One region of the Blautia sp. aa_0143 genome, then DNA from elsewhere that is predicted to be linked to it. Evidence: predicted binding sites of a transcription regulator. Region 1 holds the regulator's gene; each other region holds the start of a gene.
The links. The regulator Rex, encoded in region 1, represses fermentation and respiration genes when NADH is low (regulators of the CRP and FNR family bind a similar motif). The targets are predictions, from matches to a motif close to ATTGTTAANTANTTAACAAT.
Positions count from the first base shown of each region.

Region 2: EAI83_RS05970 (L-lactate dehydrogenase) is a predicted target of Rex. The motif match lies at 3,012-3,031, and genes of this name have one in related genera.
Region 3: gap (type I glyceraldehyde-3-phosphate dehydrogenase) is a predicted target of Rex. The motif match lies at 4,303-4,322, and genes of this name have one in related genera.

Region 1 covers NZ_RCXU01000011.1:46,781-53,114, reverse strand. Annotated here, with positions in the region: gene EAI83_RS07080 (NAD(P)H-hydrate dehydratase) at 1-799, opposite strand, end outside; gene EAI83_RS07075 (redox-sensing transcriptional repressor Rex) at 861-1,508, opposite strand; gene EAI83_RS07070 (ABC-F family ATP-binding cassette domain-containing protein) at 1,723-3,639, shown strand; gene EAI83_RS07065 (pyridoxamine kinase) at 3,670-4,536, opposite strand; gene pdxR (MocR-like pyridoxine biosynthesis transcription factor PdxR) at 4,629-5,945, shown strand; gene EAI83_RS07055 (precorrin-8X methylmutase) at 5,942-6,334, opposite strand, start outside.
Region 2 covers NZ_RCXU01000009.1:55,685-62,018, reverse strand. Annotated here, with positions in the region: gene EAI83_RS05975 (Tex family protein) at 1-1,969, opposite strand, end outside; gene EAI83_RS05970 (L-lactate dehydrogenase) at 2,042-2,989, opposite strand; gene EAI83_RS05965 (FMN-binding protein) at 3,337-4,953, opposite strand; gene EAI83_RS05960 (penicillin-binding Tp47 domain C-containing protein) at 5,097-6,334, opposite strand, start outside.
Region 3 covers NZ_RCXU01000003.1:48,672-55,005, reverse strand. Annotated here, with positions in the region: gene EAI83_RS02010 (HAD-IC family P-type ATPase) at 1-976, shown strand, start outside; gene EAI83_RS02005 (hypothetical protein) at 1,112-3,166, opposite strand; gene EAI83_RS02000 (histidinol-phosphatase HisJ family protein) at 3,242-4,060, opposite strand; gene gap (type I glyceraldehyde-3-phosphate dehydrogenase) at 4,366-5,385, shown strand; gene EAI83_RS01990 (phosphoglycerate kinase) at 5,571-6,334, shown strand, end outside.

The DNA of each region.
Region 1 (6,334 bases):
TTCCCGCACCGGCACGAAGTGCTGCACTGGCGCTTAAATAAGCGGCTCCGCACATTCCCTCACTTCCGGTCACAAAGAGCACTTTTCCGAAGGTACCCTTGTTTCCGCCGGGATCACGTTCCGGAAACAGCTTCAGATCTTTATTTTCCAGACAGGCGGCAGATGCAGTCACAGCTTCCTGCTCATAGATCCCGATATCGGCGGTAACGATCCTTCCTGCATACAGTCTTCCCGGATAAAAGCAAAGACCTCTTTTCCGGTAGGCAAATGTGACAGTCAGATCGGCGCTGAAGGCAATTCCCATTTCCAGGCCAGTATCTCCGTTCACTCCTGACGGGATGTCAACTGCGATCTTTTTGGCCCTCGCACTGTTCATCTCATGGATGATATCAGCATAATGCCCCTCGATCGGACGCGTCAGGCCTACCCCAAACACGGCATCTACTATAGTAGTATATTCACTCCACTGCGGGTTATTCACCTCCGGGACACGATAACCGGAAGCGATCTTATACTGAAGAGCGGTCTCGCTGGTCATTTTATCTTTGTTTCCGACCATATAAAACTCTACCCGGATCCCCTTCAGATGGAACAATCTGGCAACAGCGATACCGTCACCGCCATTATTTCCGCTTCCGCAGACTACCAGGATCCTTTCGTCCTTCTGGAGATACTTTTCTGTTTCCTCTACCACCTTCAGTGCTGCCCGCTCCATCAGAACCTCGGAGGGAACTCCGATCTCACGGATCGTTGTGGAGTCCAGATCCTTCATTTCTTTGCAGGTAACAAGCTTCTTCATTCTGTCTTCTGCCTCCCCTCTGTCATAGAGAAAGCTGCCGTTTCCGGCAGCTTAACAATTCTTACTTATCCACATGTTCCTGCCTGTATTTGCTGAGATTATAAGACAGTGTCATCAGACTCTCGGAAAGATGAACGTTCTCTACGATCACATCATCCGGTGTCTCAAGATCGAGATGTGCAAAATTCCAGATTGCCTTGATCCCGTTCTCCACCAGGATATCTGCCATTTCCTTGGCTTTATTCTTGGGAAGTGTCAGAATCGCGATCTCCACGTTATTCTCTCTCAGGAAAAACGGAAGCTCACTGAGCATCTGGATCTCAAGTCCACGGACTGCGATGCCCTCAAGCACAGGATTTACGTCAAAGATACCAACCAGCCTGAAGCCACGCTTCTCAAAATCCACATAATTGGCAAGTGCCTGTCCCAGATTACCGGCACCCAGAATGATCATCGGATGAACGGTATCCAGTCCCAGGATCTTACCGATCTCTGTATAAAGATAGTGTACATTATAACCATACCCCTGCTGCCCAAAACCGCCAAAATTATTAAGATCCTGACGGATCTGAGAAGCTGTGGTATGCATCTTCTTACTTAATTCATTGGAAGAAATACGTTCTACATTATCTTCCATCAGCTCTCCTAAGTAGCGGTAATAGCGTGGCAGACGCTTAATCACCGCTTTCGAGATTTGTTTTGTCTCCACGATAGTTTTCCTCCTTACCTTACACTAGGTTAATTATAACGAATTGACATTTTCCTGTCAATTAAAGTTGTCTATTCTGTACAAATTTCTTTTTATTTTTTCTAATAATTGATTTTTTCTTTGAAATCCCGGCAGTTTCCGTTATAATAGGTGGAGGATTTTTCCCTGTTCAGACATAAACAGGGGTGATTCTTTATACAGGAGGACAGTTTTTATGATTTTATCATGTCAGAATATATGCAAGGCCTTTGGCGAAAAAGTAATTTTAAATGATGCATCCTTTCACATTGAAGACCGTGAAAAGGCTGCTCTGATCGGCTGCAACGGTGCAGGAAAGACCACACTGCTGCGTATCATCATGCAGGAGCTTTCTGCTGATTCCGGTACCGTGGTGCTTGCCCGGGATAAAAATATCGGCTATCTTGCCCAGTACCAGGATATCCACGGACATCATACCATCTACGAGGAGCTTCTTACCACCAAGCAGCACATCATCGATATGGAACGCCGTATCCGCAATATGGAACAGGAAATGAACACGGTGACCGGTGATGAGCTGAACCGTCTGATGGAAACCTATACCCGCCTGACCCATCAGTTTGAGCTGGAGAACGGATACGCTTACAAAAGTGAGCTGACCGGTGTCTTAAAGGGTCTCGGCTTCACGGAGGAAGATTATGACAAGCAGATCGAAACTCTTTCCGGCGGTCAGAAAACCCGTGTGGCGCTGGGCAAGATGCTTCTTTCCAAGCCGGATATCCTGCTTCTGGATGAGCCAACCAATCACCTGGATATGGAAAGCATCTCCTGGCTGGAAACTTATCTTCTGAATTATCCGGGAGCTGTTTTTATCGTCTCCCATGACCGTTATTTTCTGGATAAGGTGGTCACCAAGGTCATTGAGATCGAAGCCGGACAGACCCGCGTATACAGCGGCAACTACTCTGCCTATGCTCTCAAGAAGGCTCAGCTTCGTGACGCACAGTACAAGGCATACTTAAATCAGCAGCGGGATATCAAGCATCAGGAAGCCGTTATCGCCAAGCTGAAATCCTTTAACCGTGAAAAATCCATCAAGCGTGCGGAAAGCCGTGAAAAAATGCTGGACCGTGTACAGAGGATCGAAAAGCCTCTTGAGCTCCAGGACCGGATGCGTATCTCGCTGGAACCACGGGTGTTAAGCGGAAACGATGTGCTCCACGTGGAAGCGCTTTCCAAGGCCTTTCCGGGACAGACCCTGTTCTCCGATATCTCCTTTGATATCAAACGCGGCGAGCGTGTGGCACTGATCGGAAACAACGGAACCGGAAAGACCACCATGCTGAAGATCATCAACGGTCTTATTGAGGCAGATGCCGGCAAATTTTCCCTTGGTTCCAAGGTGCAGATCGGTTATTACGATCAGGAACATCATGTTCTGCACATGGACAAAACAATTTTCCAGGAGATCTCCGATACTTATCCGACTCTCACAGAGACTGAGATCCGAAATATGCTTGCTGCATTTCTCTTTACCGGAGATGATGTTTTCAAGGAGATCTCCGCACTTTCCGGTGGAGAAAGAGGCCGTGTTTCCCTTGCAAAGCTGATGCTTTCCGAAGCCAACTTTCTGATCCTTGACGAGCCTACCAACCATCTGGATATTGCCTCCAAGGAGATCCTGGAGGAAGCACTGGTCAGCTACACCGGTACAGTCCTTTATGTATCCCATGACCGTTACTTTATCAATCAGACTGCGACCAGGATCATGGAGCTGACAAACCAGGCAGTGGTAAATTACATCGGTGATTATGATTACTATCTGGAAAAGAAGGAGGAGCTGACCAGTACCTATGCACCGGGAAGCACTTCTCCGGAGGCACCTGCAGAAGAAAAAGCGGTTTCCGAGAACAAGCTTTCCTGGCAGCAGATGAAGGAAGAACAGGCAAAGAAACGAAAACGGGAAGCCGAGCTGAAAAAAGTCGAAGCCCGTATCGAAGAGCTGGAAACAAGAGACAGCGAGATTGACGAAACCATGGTCCTTCCGGATGTCTGTACCAATGTAGCGGAATGTACAAAGCTAAGCCGCGAAAAAGCAGCCATCGCTGAAGAACTGGAAGAGCTTTATGAAAAATGGGAAGAGCTGGCCTGACGGTCAGCTCTTTTTTATCCCCTTATGTTTTTATGGAAGCAGCATGCCGAGATGCTGTTCAAAGCATACGCCATCGTTACGGTCTGTTCCTTCCTCCACCGCATCCCGGATCGATGCCGAGATAAAGTCCACGGCCAGCTCTGCACAGGTTTTCATGGAATATCTTTTTACCAGCCCTGCACTGAGCACGGATGCAAAAAGATCTCCTGTCCCGGAATAGCTTCCGCCGGATTTCTCTGCAAATACCCAGGAGCTGTTTCCGTTTTCCAGGACAAGATTTCCCATTTTCAGAGACTGCCCCTCCTCCCTGTGATCCACTCCGGTGATCACAACGGCAGGAAGTGAAAATTTCCGGGCAAGTCCGCACCCGATCTCCCGGATCTCTTCCATCCGCCGGGCCTCTGATGCCTTTTGCAGTTCCTTCCAGATCTCCTCCATTTTTTCTTTTCCGTAGAGAAGAAGGAGGGCTTCCGTAAGGTTCGGTGTGATCACATAGGAACGACGTGTCAGTTCGCAGAACCGGCTGCGAAGCTCTTCTGTATAGATCGGATAAACCGCGCCGTCATCCCCCATCACCGGATCTGTAAGGATCAGAGTATCCTTCCCTGCAAACGCATCCATAAATTTCAGAATCCTGTCTGCCTGCTTATCATCAGAAAGAAATCCAGTATAGATCCCATCCGGGAAAAATCCTCTTTTTTTCCACTGCTCCATATATGGTTCCATATGCTCTGTGAAATCCTCACAGAAATAACTTTCATAACCGGTCTGGTTGCTTAAAACAGCGGTGGGAAGTGGACACGCCTGGACCCCCATCACCGAAATCACCGGGATCGCTGCTGTCAGTGAACATTTCCCCAGCCCGGAAAGATCATTGATCACTGCTATTTTTTTCATGGTAATTCTCCAGTCTTGAGTTTTTTTCTGTAATATTATAGAATGAACTGTCAGGTTTACGCAATCATTTTTGGAAGGAAATCATCATACTTATGTTAAATATATCTGCAGAACACAAAAAAGAACACCTTTATCTGGAGGTTTATCACTATTACCGGAAGCTGATCCTGGAAGGCCGTCTCCTTCCCGGAAGCAAAATGCCCTCCCTCCGCAAATGCGCCCAGGAGCTGAAGCTGAGCCGTACCACCATCGAAAATGCCTATCTTCTGCTGGCAGCAGACGGCTATATCATCGCCAGGGCACAGAGCGGCTATTATGTCACCGGCATTGCTTCCAAGCAGCATCTGCTTACCCCCGAAAAACAGGATAAGGATATCACGCCCTGCCTTTATGATTTTGCCTCTTCCGGTGTTGACCGGGAAAGCTTCCGTTTTGATCTGTGGCAGCGTTACATCAAAAGCGCCCTCCGCCAGGGCGACCGTATGCTTTCTTATGGCGAACCCCAGGGCGAAAGCGATTTCCGGGAGGTTCTCGCAGACTATATCCGGGAACGCAGAAATGTGATCTGCTCCCCGGATGACATTGTAGTAGGGGCCGGTCTCCAGCCCCTTCTCCAGATCCTCTGCCCTCTGATCCATGAACGGAAAACCGTTTCGTTCCCCACACCGTCCTTCACCACATGCAGCACCATCTTTCAGGATTACGGCTTTGATGTCCATTACCGGGACAAAAGCTGCGATGTGATCTATGTTTCTCCTGCTCACATGACGAAATGGGGCGAGATCATGCCGGTAAAACGACGCCTGGAGCTGATCCGTCATGCGGAGATCGATGACCATCTGATCATTGAGGATGATTTCGAAAACGAATTTGTTTATTTCCAGAAACCGACGCCTTCACTTTTCGGTCTTGCAGGTGGTGAAAACGTTGTCTATATCGGTTCCTTTTCCAGGCTGCTGCTGCCCTCCATCCGTGTCAGCTTCATGGTACTGCCACGCTCTCTCCGGGAAAAATATACAAAAAAAGCAGCCTTTTATAATCAGACTGCTTCCAAGGCAGAACAGATCGCGCTCTGCCAGTTTATCCGCGACGGGCATCTGGCTTCTCAGACAAGAAAGCTCCGCCGCCTTTATTCCCAGAAGCTGAAGGCTCTTTCCCAGGCTGTCCGGGAAACCTTCGGCCAGGACTGCCAGATCCAAACAGGAGCCGCAGGAACCAGCCTTGCCCTTACTCTTCCCTGTTCTCTCACAGGCAGTGAACTGACAGACAGAGCCCGGAACCGTGGTCTGGGACTGGAGGTTCTCAGAGAAAACGGAGCCGAGGTCACCCTGGTCCTCTCCTGCTCCTCCATTCCATCCAAGGATTTTCTGCCTGCCTGTCAGCTTCTGAAGGAGGTTACCGGCTCCTAATCTCTCCGGTTATCGATCATGTAGAGCAGGGCATTTACAATGCACGCAGCAATGTTGCTTCCACCCTTGCGTCCTTTTGCCACAATATAAGGCACATCTGCGTGCATGATCAGCTCCTTGGACTGCACAACATTCACAAAACCTACCGGCACACCGATGATCAGCTCAGGAGAAAGCTTTCCGTTCTCAATAAGCTCATAAAGACGTACCAGTGCGGTAGGTGCGTTTCCAATGGCAAAGATCAGCTTTTTATCCATCTCTGCTGCCTTGTCCATGCTGGCTGTGGCTCTGGTAGTCCCGTTCTTTTTTGCAAGGGCAGCCACATCCTCATCGGACATGAAGCAGTAAGCCTCACCGCCGTAGCGGGCAAGTGCACGCTTGTTGATCCC
Region 2 (6,334 bases), on a different contig from region 1:
CAATAACATTGCGGACAGTTCCCTTGAGGACCATGCCTTCTTTCAGGTCCTTCATATCCAGGACATCGGTACGGAGGATCGGTTTCGGCATCTCGTCACGTGGATCTCTGGCAGGTTTTTCCAGTTCCTTTACGATATCACGTAAGGTTGGCTCTCCGATCTCCAGCTCCTTTGCCAGTTTTCCGTAATCGCGGATCTGCCCAGAAATACCGGTAAGCTTACGCTCTGCCACATCTTCCGGTGTGTAGCCCAGCTTTTCCAGGAGTTTTTTTGCTGCGTCATAGCTTTCCGGATGGACACTGGTTGCGTCCAGAGGATTTTTGCCTCCTGTGATCCGTGTGAAACCTGCACACTGCTCAAAGGCTTTCGGACCAAGCTTGGCAACCTTAAGAAGTTCTCTTCTTGTCTGGAAACGGCCGTTTTCCTCACGGTAGGCTACAATATTCTTTGCGATGGCCTTGCTGATTCCGGAAATATACTCCAGAAGGGATGCAGACGCAGTATTCAGATCCACTCCGACCTTGTTTACACAATCTTCCACAACGCCGTTAAGGGCTTCTCCCAGCTTTTTCTGGTTCATATCATGCTGATACTGACCGACACCGATGGATTTCGGATCGATCTTTACAAGCTCTGCAAGCGGATCCTGTACACGTCTTGCGATGGATGCGGCGCTTCTCTGTCCAACATCGAAATTCGGGAATTCTTCCGTGGCAAGCTTGCTTGCGGAATATACAGAAGCACCTGCCTCGTTGGTGATAACATACTGGACCTTTTCCGGGATTTCCTTAAGAAGCTCCACGATGATCTGCTCGGATTCTCTGGATGCCGTTCCGTTTCCTACAGAGATCAGTGTCACATGATATTTGCTGATAAGCTTTTTCAGGGTTTCCTTTGCGGCACGGATCTTGGTCTCATTGGTTGGTGCTGTGGGATAAATAACTGTGGTATCCAGAACCTTTCCGGTAGGATCTACCACTGCCAGCTTGCATCCGGTACGGAAGGCAGGGTCCCAGCCAAGAACTACCTGTCCTGCAATTGGAGGCTGCATGAGAAGCTGCTCCAGATTTTTGCCAAAGACATGGATGGCACCATCCTCTGCTGCCTCTGTAAGGGCGCTTCGGATCTCACGCTCAATAGCCGGTCCGATGAGACGTTTATAGCTGTCCTCAATGGCTTCTTTCAGAACAGGTACAGTGTATGGATTATCGCGGACGATCACCTGTTTTTCAAGATAACGGATGATCTCTTCCTCAGGTGCAAGGATCTTCACAGTAAGGAATTTCTCTTTCTCACCACGGTTCAGAGCAAGGACACGATGACCTGCAAGCTTTTTCACCGGCTCCTCAAAGTCATAATACATCTCGTATACAGACTGCTCCTTCTCATCTCTTGCGGCAGAACATATAGTTCCCTTATCCATTGTTCTCTTACGGATACTGATACGATAATCTGCTTCATCAGAAATGTGTTCTGCAATGATATCTCTGGCACCGCTGATGGCCTCTTCCACAGTTTTGACTTCTTTTTCCTCAGAAAGAAATGCTTTTGCCTCTTCTTCAAGAGGTTTCTTCGTCATCTGGAGAAGGATGATGTCGGCCAGAGGTCCCAGACCTTTTTCCCTGGCGATGATGGCACGTGTACGGCGCTTCGGGCGGTACGGACGGTAAAGATCCTCTACCACAACGAGTGTCTGCGCTGCCTCGATCTGTTTCTTCAGCTCCGGAGTCAGCTTGCCCTGCTCCTCGATACTGCCCAGAACCTGAGCCTTTTTATCCTCAAGATTTCTTAAATAAGTAAGTCTCTCATTAAGATTACGAAGCTGTTCGTCGTTCAGTGTACCGGTTGCTTCCTTACGGTATCTGGAAATAAAAGGAATGGTGCAGCCTTCATCGATCAGCTTAACCGCTGCCTCGACCTGCCATTTCTCAACGTTCAATTCTCTGGTAATTACCTGAATAATATCCATTTTTATCTTTCTCCCGTTGTTTCAAATTTGCCTGAGGCTGCTTTTTCCTCTTTACACAGCTTCTGACATTTATCAAAGATCAATCTGTGCGATCACGTCCTTCAGAGCATTGGCGCTTGCATGAAGCTTCTCTGTCTCCTCCTCGGTCAGCGGAACACGAACGATACGTTTTACACCTTCCGGTCCGATAGAAGCCATGGTACTAAGACATACGTCTTCAACACCGTACTCTCCGTGAAGCATGGTTGATACACTGACTATTGTATCAGATGCTGCAAGAAGAAGCGAGCAAAGTCTGCAAACAGATACGGCTACCGCATAAAATGTAGCACCCTTCTTGGCGATCACAGTTGATCCTGAAGTATGAACATACTCCAGAACCTCTTCTCTGTCAAGTGGTTGCAGATCTTTCTGATCCTCATGAACGATCTTGTCAAACTCATCAAGGGTCGCACCTGCAACAAAGGCTCTGGACCACGGTACAAAGGAAGTATCTCCATGCTCTCCGAATACATAGGCGTGGATGTTTTTCTCAGATACACCGTAGTGCTGAGAAAGTCTGCAGCGGAGACGGGCCGTATCCAGGGCGGTTCCGGAACCAAGGATCTGATTTTCCGGCAGTCCGGAAAGCTTTGCAAATGCATAAGTCATAATATCACATGGATTACTTACGATAATATAAAGCGCTTTGGGAGCCACCTTTACGATCTCCGGAGTAATACTCTTCATAATGTTGACGTTGGTCTGTGTCAGCTCGATGCGAGTCTGTCCCGGTTTTCTGGCAATACCGGAAGTGATGATCACAATGTCAGAATCTACAGCATCCGGGTAATCTCCTGCCACGATGGAGATCGGCTCACGGAAACTGGTTCCCTGCTCAATATCCATAACCTCACCTTCAGCCTTATCTTTGTTAATATCGATCAGAACAATCTCTGATGCAATACTCCTCTGTGATAAGGTATAAGCGATAGTTGCTCCTACACTTCCTGCTCCGATGATCGTAATTTTACTGCTCATATTTGTTCTCCTTTCAGCGTTGTTTGTCATTTTAATAACAACTTTAATTACACACATTCAAACATAACATAAAACATTGCCCTGTGCAATAAAAATTTTATTGTATTTCTCAGGTTAATCCCCGCTAATTTGCATTTCAAATTATTTAAACCGCTTATATTTTCTGATATTTTTCATATTATTCTGTATACATTCCTGTTATTTTTTTATCGATTTATAGAAGCAATTTCAGAAACCTAGCAAAAAACCTCTGAACTTCAAAAAAAATCAAGAAGTCCAGAGGTTTCTTTCACCTCTTATTATTGGCTTAGATTCAGATGTTTATAGCTGCTCCAACGTTCACCCGGTTAATTCTTTGCCTGGGCAAGGGCTTTTTGTGCAGCGTCCAGGATCCCTTCGGAAGAATATGTGGCTCCGCTGACAGTATCGATCCCATCCGCCGACTGGTTTGCCATGATCTGAGAATAGATCGTGCTCCATGCAGGATCAAAAAATTCCGGTGTATCCTGATTTGTCTGCTCAATGGATGCGATCTGGCCTCCTGAGATCGTAATTGTCAGATATGTTTTTCCTCCATATCCAAAAGCCGAGCCTGTATACGTTCCATCTCTGTACATTCCCACCGGTTCCGGTGCTTCCGTTGGCTCCGGTGTTGCATCCGGCTCATCTGTCCCTGGTGTTGGAGTTACATTGGGTTTTTCAGGAACCGGCGTCATATTCGGATTCTCCGGCTCCGGCGTCGGGGTTGCTGCCGGCGTCTCTGTTGGCTTCGGTGTGGCCGTTGGTTTCGGCGTTGCCGTAGGTTTCGGTGTGGCTGTTGGCTTTGGTGTCGGTTTCTTTGTCGGAGTTGGTGTCGGTTTCTTTCCATACTCCGGATTGATCGCTTCTTTAAGAGCTTTTTTTACAGCGTTGAGGATTCCGTTGGAGGAATAGGTTGCTCCGCTGACTGCATCAATATCATCTACAGAATCCGTACCAATGATCTGTTCCTCCAGCACGCTCCATGCTTTTTCAAAAAACTGCTTTGTGTCCGTATTTTCCTGTTTCAGAGCTTGGATCACTCCATCCTTGATGGTCACAATTACTTTCACGTCTCCATTGAAGCCCTTTGCCGAAGCTGTATATTTACCGTCCAGATATTTTTTGGGACTGTCCGGATCTTCCGGTTCCTTTGTAGGAGATGGTTTTTTGGATGGTTTTTTTGTAGGTGACGGAGCTGATGTCGGAGTTGGTAAAGCAGTTGCCGCAGGTGTAGGGGTGACCTGCTGGCTGTTTCCATCTGCCGCTGCCTGGGAGAGGGCATTCTGAACTGCCTGGATGATTCCGTTGGAGGAATAGGTTGCTCCACTTACTGCATCTACATTCGGTGTATTTCCGGCGATCATCCTGCTGATCACACCCCGAGCTGACGCAAAATACGACGCGGTTTCTCCAGATGCCTCCAGAATATCTATGGCTGCAATCTTTCCGCCGCTGATTGTTACTCTCACGCGAATCGTCCCGCCAAATCCGGTTCCGCTTCCTTCATACGTACCGTCCTTATATCCATCTGCCGGAACGCTTGCTACCGGTGTCTGCGTGGTTCCCTGTCCTGCGGCGCTGGCATTGCTTTTTGCAGATTCGGAAACCGTTCTTGTACCTGAGCTTTTTTTCGCTGCTGTTTTTTTTGCACTTTTTTTCGATGAGCTTTTCTTTTTTGTTGTACTGTTTTTCTCAGCTGTGGCAGTTGTGCTGTCAGAAACAGTATTTTCTTTTTCATACCCGAGATATTTTTCCAGCTCTGAAGCAGACATTACGGTCGTCTCTGCTTGCCCGACTGCTTCTGTCTCTCCATCAGAGCCCTTCGCCTTTATGCCTGAAAACACAAGCGCCGCAATCACAGCAGCTGCAGGAACCAGCTTGGTCCAGGGTATCTTCGGAGTATTTTTTTCCTCCTGCTTTTTATCTTTCAGATCTTTTTCCATGCTTCCTTACTCTCTCCTCTTTTCTTGCGGCCTCTGTCAGACATTGCTCTTCAGAAATCAGCAGACCTCTGCCGCAGACATTGCTCTATGTCTGCGGCAGAGGCTTCTGGATATCTGTGATCACATTCGGTTCAACAGTGAAATTATTTAACTGTTACCACAAATTTCTTTGTAATTCCGTTGCATTTCACTGTGATCGTTGCTTTACCTTTTTTGATTCCCTTTACAACACCCTTGCTGTTTACAGCTGCAACTTTTTTATTGCTGCTTGTATATGTAACCTTGCCTGCAGGTGCTGCTTTGGATCTGATGGTTGTTGTTTTACCTTTTTTGATCGTTGCAGAAGATTTTACAAGACTGAATGCAGGATTCTTGACAACTACTTTGCAAGTTGTCTTCAGGGCTCCTGCCTTTGCTGTAATCGTAACGGTTCCTGCTTTGATTCCTTTTACAACACCTGTTTTACTGTTTACGGTTGCAACCTTTGTGTTGCTGCTTGTGTATTTTACAGTTGCAGATGGTGTTGCAGTTGCTTTTACAGTTGCTGTTTTTCCTTTGTAGATCGTTACGGAAGCCTTTGCGAATTTAATTTTAGAAGCTTTTACTGTTACCTTGCAGGTTGCTGTGGCATTTCCTACCTTTGCTGTGATAACTGCTATTCCGGCTTTTACGCCTTTAACAACACCCTTGCTGCTTACTGTTGCAACCTTTGTGTTGCCGGACTCAAATGTCACTGTTGCATCGCTGTCATTTGTTGTTGCCTTAAGAGTCGTTGTTTTTCCTGTATATACAGCTGCTGCTGTCTTATCAAGTGTAACTGTTACCTTCTGAAGCTCTTTCTCTGCTCCCTGAAGATGTTCAAGTGCTTCATTTACCTCAGCCTGACTTGCATCTGTTTTTGCAAGAATGTCTTCTGCTTCCTGAAGCTCACCGGCAAAGGACTTCCAGGTTGCAATTGTGTAATCTGCCTCTGCCAGAGCCTTTGCAGCTTCCACTTCTGTTTTAAGACTTGTAAAATCAGTCGGCTCCATTGTAGGATTTACGATATTCTCTGCAGTTGCCTGGAAGCTGTAGGTATAGTCATTATATCCAAGAGCATACACTGTCAGTTTCCAGTATCCTGTTCCGTCTGTTCCTCCCGGAAGCTTGCAGCGTGCAGATTTTGTAAGTCCAAGCTGGATTCCCATTGCTTTATGCATCCAGTTATCTGCGGCAAACTTGGTTCCATAAGAAGCGAGGCATTTCGTATATGTAGAATCATCTCCATAATAATCCCAGCGTACAGCCTGCATATTTGCACCAAGATCGCCATAATTTCCATTGAGATCCACACGGAGAAATTCGCCGTAGCTTCCGCTTGCTGCTTTTACACTCGGCTTGA
Region 3 (6,334 bases), on a different contig from region 1:
GACGGTTTCTGCAATTGCCAGACGTGCCGGCCTTAAAAATGCAGAGCATTATATAGATGCGACAACGATCACAACTCAGGAACAGATGGACGAGGCAGTTGCAGAATATAGTGTGTTCGGGCGTGTAACACCTCAGCAGAAGCAGGCAATGGTGAAGTCTTTACAGGCTCAGAAGCATACGGTTGCCATGACCGGTGATGGTGTCAATGATGTTCTGGCGCTTAAAGAGGCGGACTGCAGTATTGCCATGGCTGAGGGCAGTGATGCTGCCAAGAATATTGCCAATGTGGTATTGCTGGATTCTAATTTTGCAGCAATGCCGGAAATTGTGAATCAGGGACGCCGGGTTGTAAATAATATCCGTACTGCGGCATCGATGTTTCTGATCAAAACGATTTTTTCCGTGCTGCTGTCACTGATCACGATCTTCTTCGGGGATTCCTATCCCTTTGAGCCGATCCAGATGTCTCTGATCAGTGCCTGCGCTGTTGGTATTCCTACATTCCTTCTGGCACAGGAGAATAATTATGAGAAGATCGACCATACATTTTTGCGTCATGTATTTATGAATGCATTTCCGGCTGCTGTGACCATCACGGGCTGTGTGTTCAGTGTGATGCTGGTATGCCAGAATGTATACCATTCCAATGCTATGCTGAATACAGCCTGTGTGCTTGTAACAGGATGGAATTATATGGCAGCACTTAAGACAGTTTACGCACCTCTGAATAAGTATCGAAAGGTGATCATTTACAGTATGCAGGTGATCTTTTTCGGTGCGGCGGTGGTTCTGCAGAATCTTCTGACACTGGGATCGCTGGAATTCGGAATGATCATTTTGGTGTTCCTTCTGATGACATTTTCTCCGATCCTGATCGATGTGATCACGGCCTGGCTCAGAAATATTTACAGCCGTTCGCTGGATAGTGGGGAACAGGGGAAATTTGCTGCATTTATTGATAAGCTGAGAAAATAATAATATGAGAAATAAAAAAGGACACTGCCCGTTGAAAATGGCAGTGTCCTTTTTTTGCAAATAAACTGTGAAGCAGTTATCCGGTGCAGAGCTGTGTAGAGAATGCAGATTGTGGATATCCGCCTGACAAAGCTATTATTTTGTGTGCATAAGCCAGATAAATCCGAAGGCCGGGATCTCTACAGCCTGTGCGTCTCTCTGAACTCCTGTGAGAAGATCTGTGTAGGTACCGTCCTGTTCGTTGATCCAGGCTACCTTATCCTGGTCGCTGAAGTTGTAGATGCAGATCAGCTTTTCTTCAGAAGTTTCTCTTACCAGGGCAAGGAGAGCTTTTTCCCAGGTTTCCAGTGTATGTGCAGAAACTTCAGGTGCAAATACCGGATGGCTGGCACGGATGGATTCCAGCTGCTCAAGACTGTTGAAAATGCGTCCCTGGATCGTTTCGGCATCGGCTCTGTTCCGGGCAAGTGCCCAGTTGAAACGTCCGTTGTGGAGCCAGCGGGGATCAGCTGCTTTGGAAATGTCTGTTTTATAGGTGTAGTCATTCAGCTGTCCGACCTCGTCACCGCTTCGAAGTACCGGAATTCCGGGGAGGGAAAGAAGCAATGCATGAAGTGCTACGTCATAGCGGATTCCCCGGCTGACACCCTCCATATTTCCTTCATAATCAAAACGCTCGATTCCTGCAAGAGATGCGGTTGTTCCGCAGAGCTCAGATTTCTCGGTTTCCGGATTTACATAAATTTCACCCCGGGCAAAGGAATCAGGGAAAATACCTGCCAGGAATTCATTCAGATAATCTCTGTGAGGCCCTTCTGTGATAAAGCTTCCTTTCAGGAAATCATAGTCCAGATTCCAGCGTACCGTGTTGCGGTTACGGAGGTAATTCTGGAATACCGGTGCCTGCGGAAGGTCTGCAGCTCTGTCGATTCCCCGGCGGAGAAGGGCAGTGTCCTTTGTGGCAACGGTATGCCAGAGATCGGACATCAGCTGGGTGCTGTTTACAATGTGAAGTTCCGGCATATCGGAAGTTCCGCCAAATGCAGCAGCCTCTGCAGGTGGGCGGTCTGTTTCGCCAAGGAGAAGAATTCCGGGGCATACGATCTCACACACCATTCGGGTCATACGCAGCAGAGAGTGAAGCTTCCAGAGATTTTCTTCCGGCATCATCGGAAGGACACCAAGGCTGAATACAGAAGCACCTTCATTTGCAAGCTCCAGGATCTGAAGAAGCATTGCATTGAAATAAGCCGGAGTCTGGAGCACACATGGCGCACCGGACTGTGGGTCATCCACAGAAAGACTTAACGGGATCTCAAGAGCCAGGCGGATACCTGCTTTCCTACAGTTAGCTGCAAGTGTGTACAGATCTTCGGAGGTTCCGATCTCCGGGATAATGCGAAGAGAGCAGTTGGAGGTTGCCTGGAAAAGATCTGTCAGGTACAGAGTGTCTGCATTACATTCGCTGATATAGTCCAGTTTATTAGATAGACCGGAAAGAGTATCTGCGAAGTCAGCAGGATTTACAGCCATTCCGGTGAAAGTAGTCTTACGGAACCAGTCAGGATCAGCAACGCAGGTCTGGTCAGCTTCCTTCATGGAAAGAGAACGCTCACGATAAATCTCTTTCATTTTTTTTGTGAGGCTTGAGAATGTGCCGGCAACTTCCGGATGATCGCGGAACAGCTCGCAGTAGAGCCATTTCAGATCATTGTAGTAGTATTTCAGACGTTTCTCGTAGAGGGCATCGTAAGCTGTGTCCTCCTTGGAAGTTTCGACTTTCAGAGGCTCGGTCTTGGAAGTAGTAACTTTCGCCGGTTCAGTCTTTGAGGTCTCAACCTTGATCGGCTCGGTCTTGGAAGTCTCGACCTTGATCGGTTCGGTCTTGGAAGTCTCGACCTTGATCGGCTCGGTCTTTGAGGTCTCAACCTTGATCGGCTCAGTCTTGGAAGTCTCGACCTTGATCGGTTCGGTCTTGGAAGTCTCGACTTTGATCGGTTCAGTTTTTGAGGTTTCGACTTTAAGCGTTTCCTTCTTTACGGTTTCAAGTTTTTTCACTTCGGCTTTAGCATTTTCAACAGATTTGGCAGCACTGGAACTGGTGCCGGCAGCAGAGGTATTTTTTTTCAGCTGCTTTTCTTTTTTTGCCTGCATGGCAGCTTTCTTTTTCTGGAGTCTTTTTGTTGACATATAGAGTTCCTCCTTAGATAAAATGATATTTTCGGTATAAAAATGTAAACTCTCTCACCGGAGAGAGAAACAGAGCTACAGCTTATGAAAAACAGGACGGCGGTTTTTAAATACAGCATAATAGGAAAAACCACATTCACGGAGAACATCAGCCGCCTTGTCAAAGGCATAGCCGATCTTATCCGGAGTATGGGCATCTGCACCGATGGTGATGATCTCACCGCCAAGCTCACGGTAACGTCGGATAATATTGACACATGGATTCGGTTCACCAAGCCCGTAGTGATAACCGCCTGTGTTCAGCTCGATTCCCACATTTTTGCGGATCAATGTCCGCAGGATCTCGTCCAGGATCTCCTTATATCGTCCGTAAGAATACTGACGGTTCTGATTTGGACCATAACGTACTACATAGTCGATATGTCCGTACACATCCATCTCGTCAAAAGCAGCGATATTTTCCAGGATGGATTCAAAATATTCCATGTAGCATGCGGATTCCTTACGGCCCTCAAAATAAGAAGGATAATAAGGATCGTATCCGTGCACCACATGGGAGGAACCAATAACGAAATCAAAGGGAACTTCTTTCAGAAGATCGGAAAAAGATTCTGCAAGCTGAGGCTGAAGTCCAAGCTCGATCCCGAAGTTAACCTGAATCTGGTCTTTAAAAGCATCCGCAAGACTCTCAAGTTTCTGACGGTATGCAGGGATGTTCAGGGAAAAATCAAGATTTTCCGGAGTATCGGGATAATCCGGATCAAAATGTTCAGTAAAACAGATTCCCGTGAGACCCTGGTCTGCGGCAGTCTGGATCATTTCTTCCATCGGTGTATCGGAATCTGCGGAAAAAGAGGAGTGCATATGGCAGTCCCATAAAATTTTCTGGTCCATTTTGTACCTCCATATTCAAGCCTTTATATTCTGTGACAATGATCGTATCTGCCTGTTATGAATCCGGGAAAGTCAAACTCCCAGCGGGAATATAGATATCCGTTTTGGGAATCAGCAGGACAGAACTTTCTATCAGAGAATTATAGCACATTTTTCAGAAATTTTCTTAATATTTATTTTAATGTTCTTTTTTATAAATAGCTCTTGAATTTTTGTTTGGAATTAGGTACAATATGAAACAGGTTGATGTTTCTTTAACAAAGGAACGATTTAAATCACCATTCAATTCATAGGAGGAATTTATCATGGCAGTAAAAGTTGCAATTAATGGTTTTGGACGTATCGGTCGTCTTGCATTCCGTCAGATGTTTGGAGCAGAAGGATTTGAGATCGTAGCAATCAACGATCTTACATCTCCTAAGATGCTTGCTCACTTATTAAAATATGATTCTACACAGGGAAGATATGCTCTTGCTGATAAAGTAACAGCAGGCGAGGATTCCATCACAGTAGACGGAAAAGAGATCAAAATCTATGCTAAGGCTAACGCTGCAGAGCTTCCATGGGGAGAGATCGGTGTAGACGTAGTTCTTGAGTGCACAGGTTTCTACACATCCAAAGACAAAGCTCAGGCTCATATCGATGCAGGTGCTAAGCACGTAGTTATTTCCGCTCCGGCTGGAAACGACCTTAAGACAATCGTTTACAACGTAAACCATCAGGGTCTTACAAACGAGGACAAGATCATCTCCGCAGCTTCCTGTACAACAAACTGCCTTGCACCAATGGCTAAGGCTCTTAACGATCTTGCACCGATCAAATCCGGTATCATGTGCACAATCCACGCTTACACAGGCGATCAGATGACACTTGACGGACCGCAGAGAAAAGGCGATCTGAGAAGATCCCGTGCAGCTGCAGTTAACATCGTTCCGAACAGCACAGGTGCTGCTAAAGCTATCGGACTTGTTATCCCAGAGCTTAACGGCAAACTTATCGGTTCTGCACAGCGTGTACCTACCCCAACAGGTTCTACAACAATCCTTACAGCAGTAGTTGAAGGAAACGTTACTAAAGAGCAGATCAACGCAGCTATGAAAGCAGCTTCCAATGAGTCCTTCGGATACAACGAGGATGAGATCGTATCCAGCGATATCGTTGGTATGAGATTTGGTTCCCTCTTCGATGCTACTCAGACAATGGTACTTCCACTTGAGAATGGCACAACAGAGGTTCAGGTAGTTTCCTGGTATGACAACGAGAACTCCTACACAAGCCAGATGGTTCGTACAATCAAGCACTTCGGAAAACTTCTGAACGCTTAATTTTCTGCGAACGGGTGTAGAAGAATAGACTCAGAAAGGGTCCGGTCTGAAGAGGACCGGGCCCTTTTTTTCCAAAAGACCAAACAAAAAAATGTCTGAGGAATGACTGTTAACAGAGCGGACAACAATACCGCTCGCCCTTATTCATCTGCTTTTGCAGAAATAAAAGTTAAGGAGATATAGAGATGCTGAACAAAAAAAGTGTTGACGATATCAATGTAAAAGGACAGAAAGTACTTGTAAGATGCGACTTCAATGTTCCGCTTCAGGATGGAAAGATCACAGATGAGAACCGTCTTGTAGCTGCTCTTCCTACAATCAAGAAACTGATCGCAGACGGCGGAAAGGTTATCCTTTGCTCCCACCTTGGAAAACCGAAGGGAGAGCCGAAACCGGAGCTTTCTCTTGCACCTGTAGCAGTTCGTCTTTCTGAGCTTCTTGGCCAGGAAGTAAAATTTGCAGCAGATCCTGAGGTAGTAGGACCGAACGCAAAAGCTGCTGTAGCAGAGATGAAAGATGGCGATGTAGTTCTTCTTGAGAACACACGTTATCGTGCAGAAGAGACAAAGAACGAAGACAAGTTCAGCGAAGATCTTGCTTCCCTCTGTGATGTATTTGTAAATGATGCATTCGGAACTGCTCACAGAGCTCACTGCTCTAACGTAGGTGTTACCAAATATGTAAAAACAGCAGTTGTAGGATATCTGATGCAGAAAGAGATCGATTTCCTTGGAAACGCTGTAAACAATCCGGAGAGACCATTCGTAGCAATTCTTGGCGGTGCTAAGGTTTCCAGCAAGATCTCTGTAATCAACAACCTTCTTGACAAGGTAGATACACTGATCATTGGTGGTGGTATGTCCTATACGTTCTCCAAGGCTATGGGCGGACATATCGGAACATCCCTCTGCGAGGATGATTACCTTCAGTATGCTCTTGACATGATGAA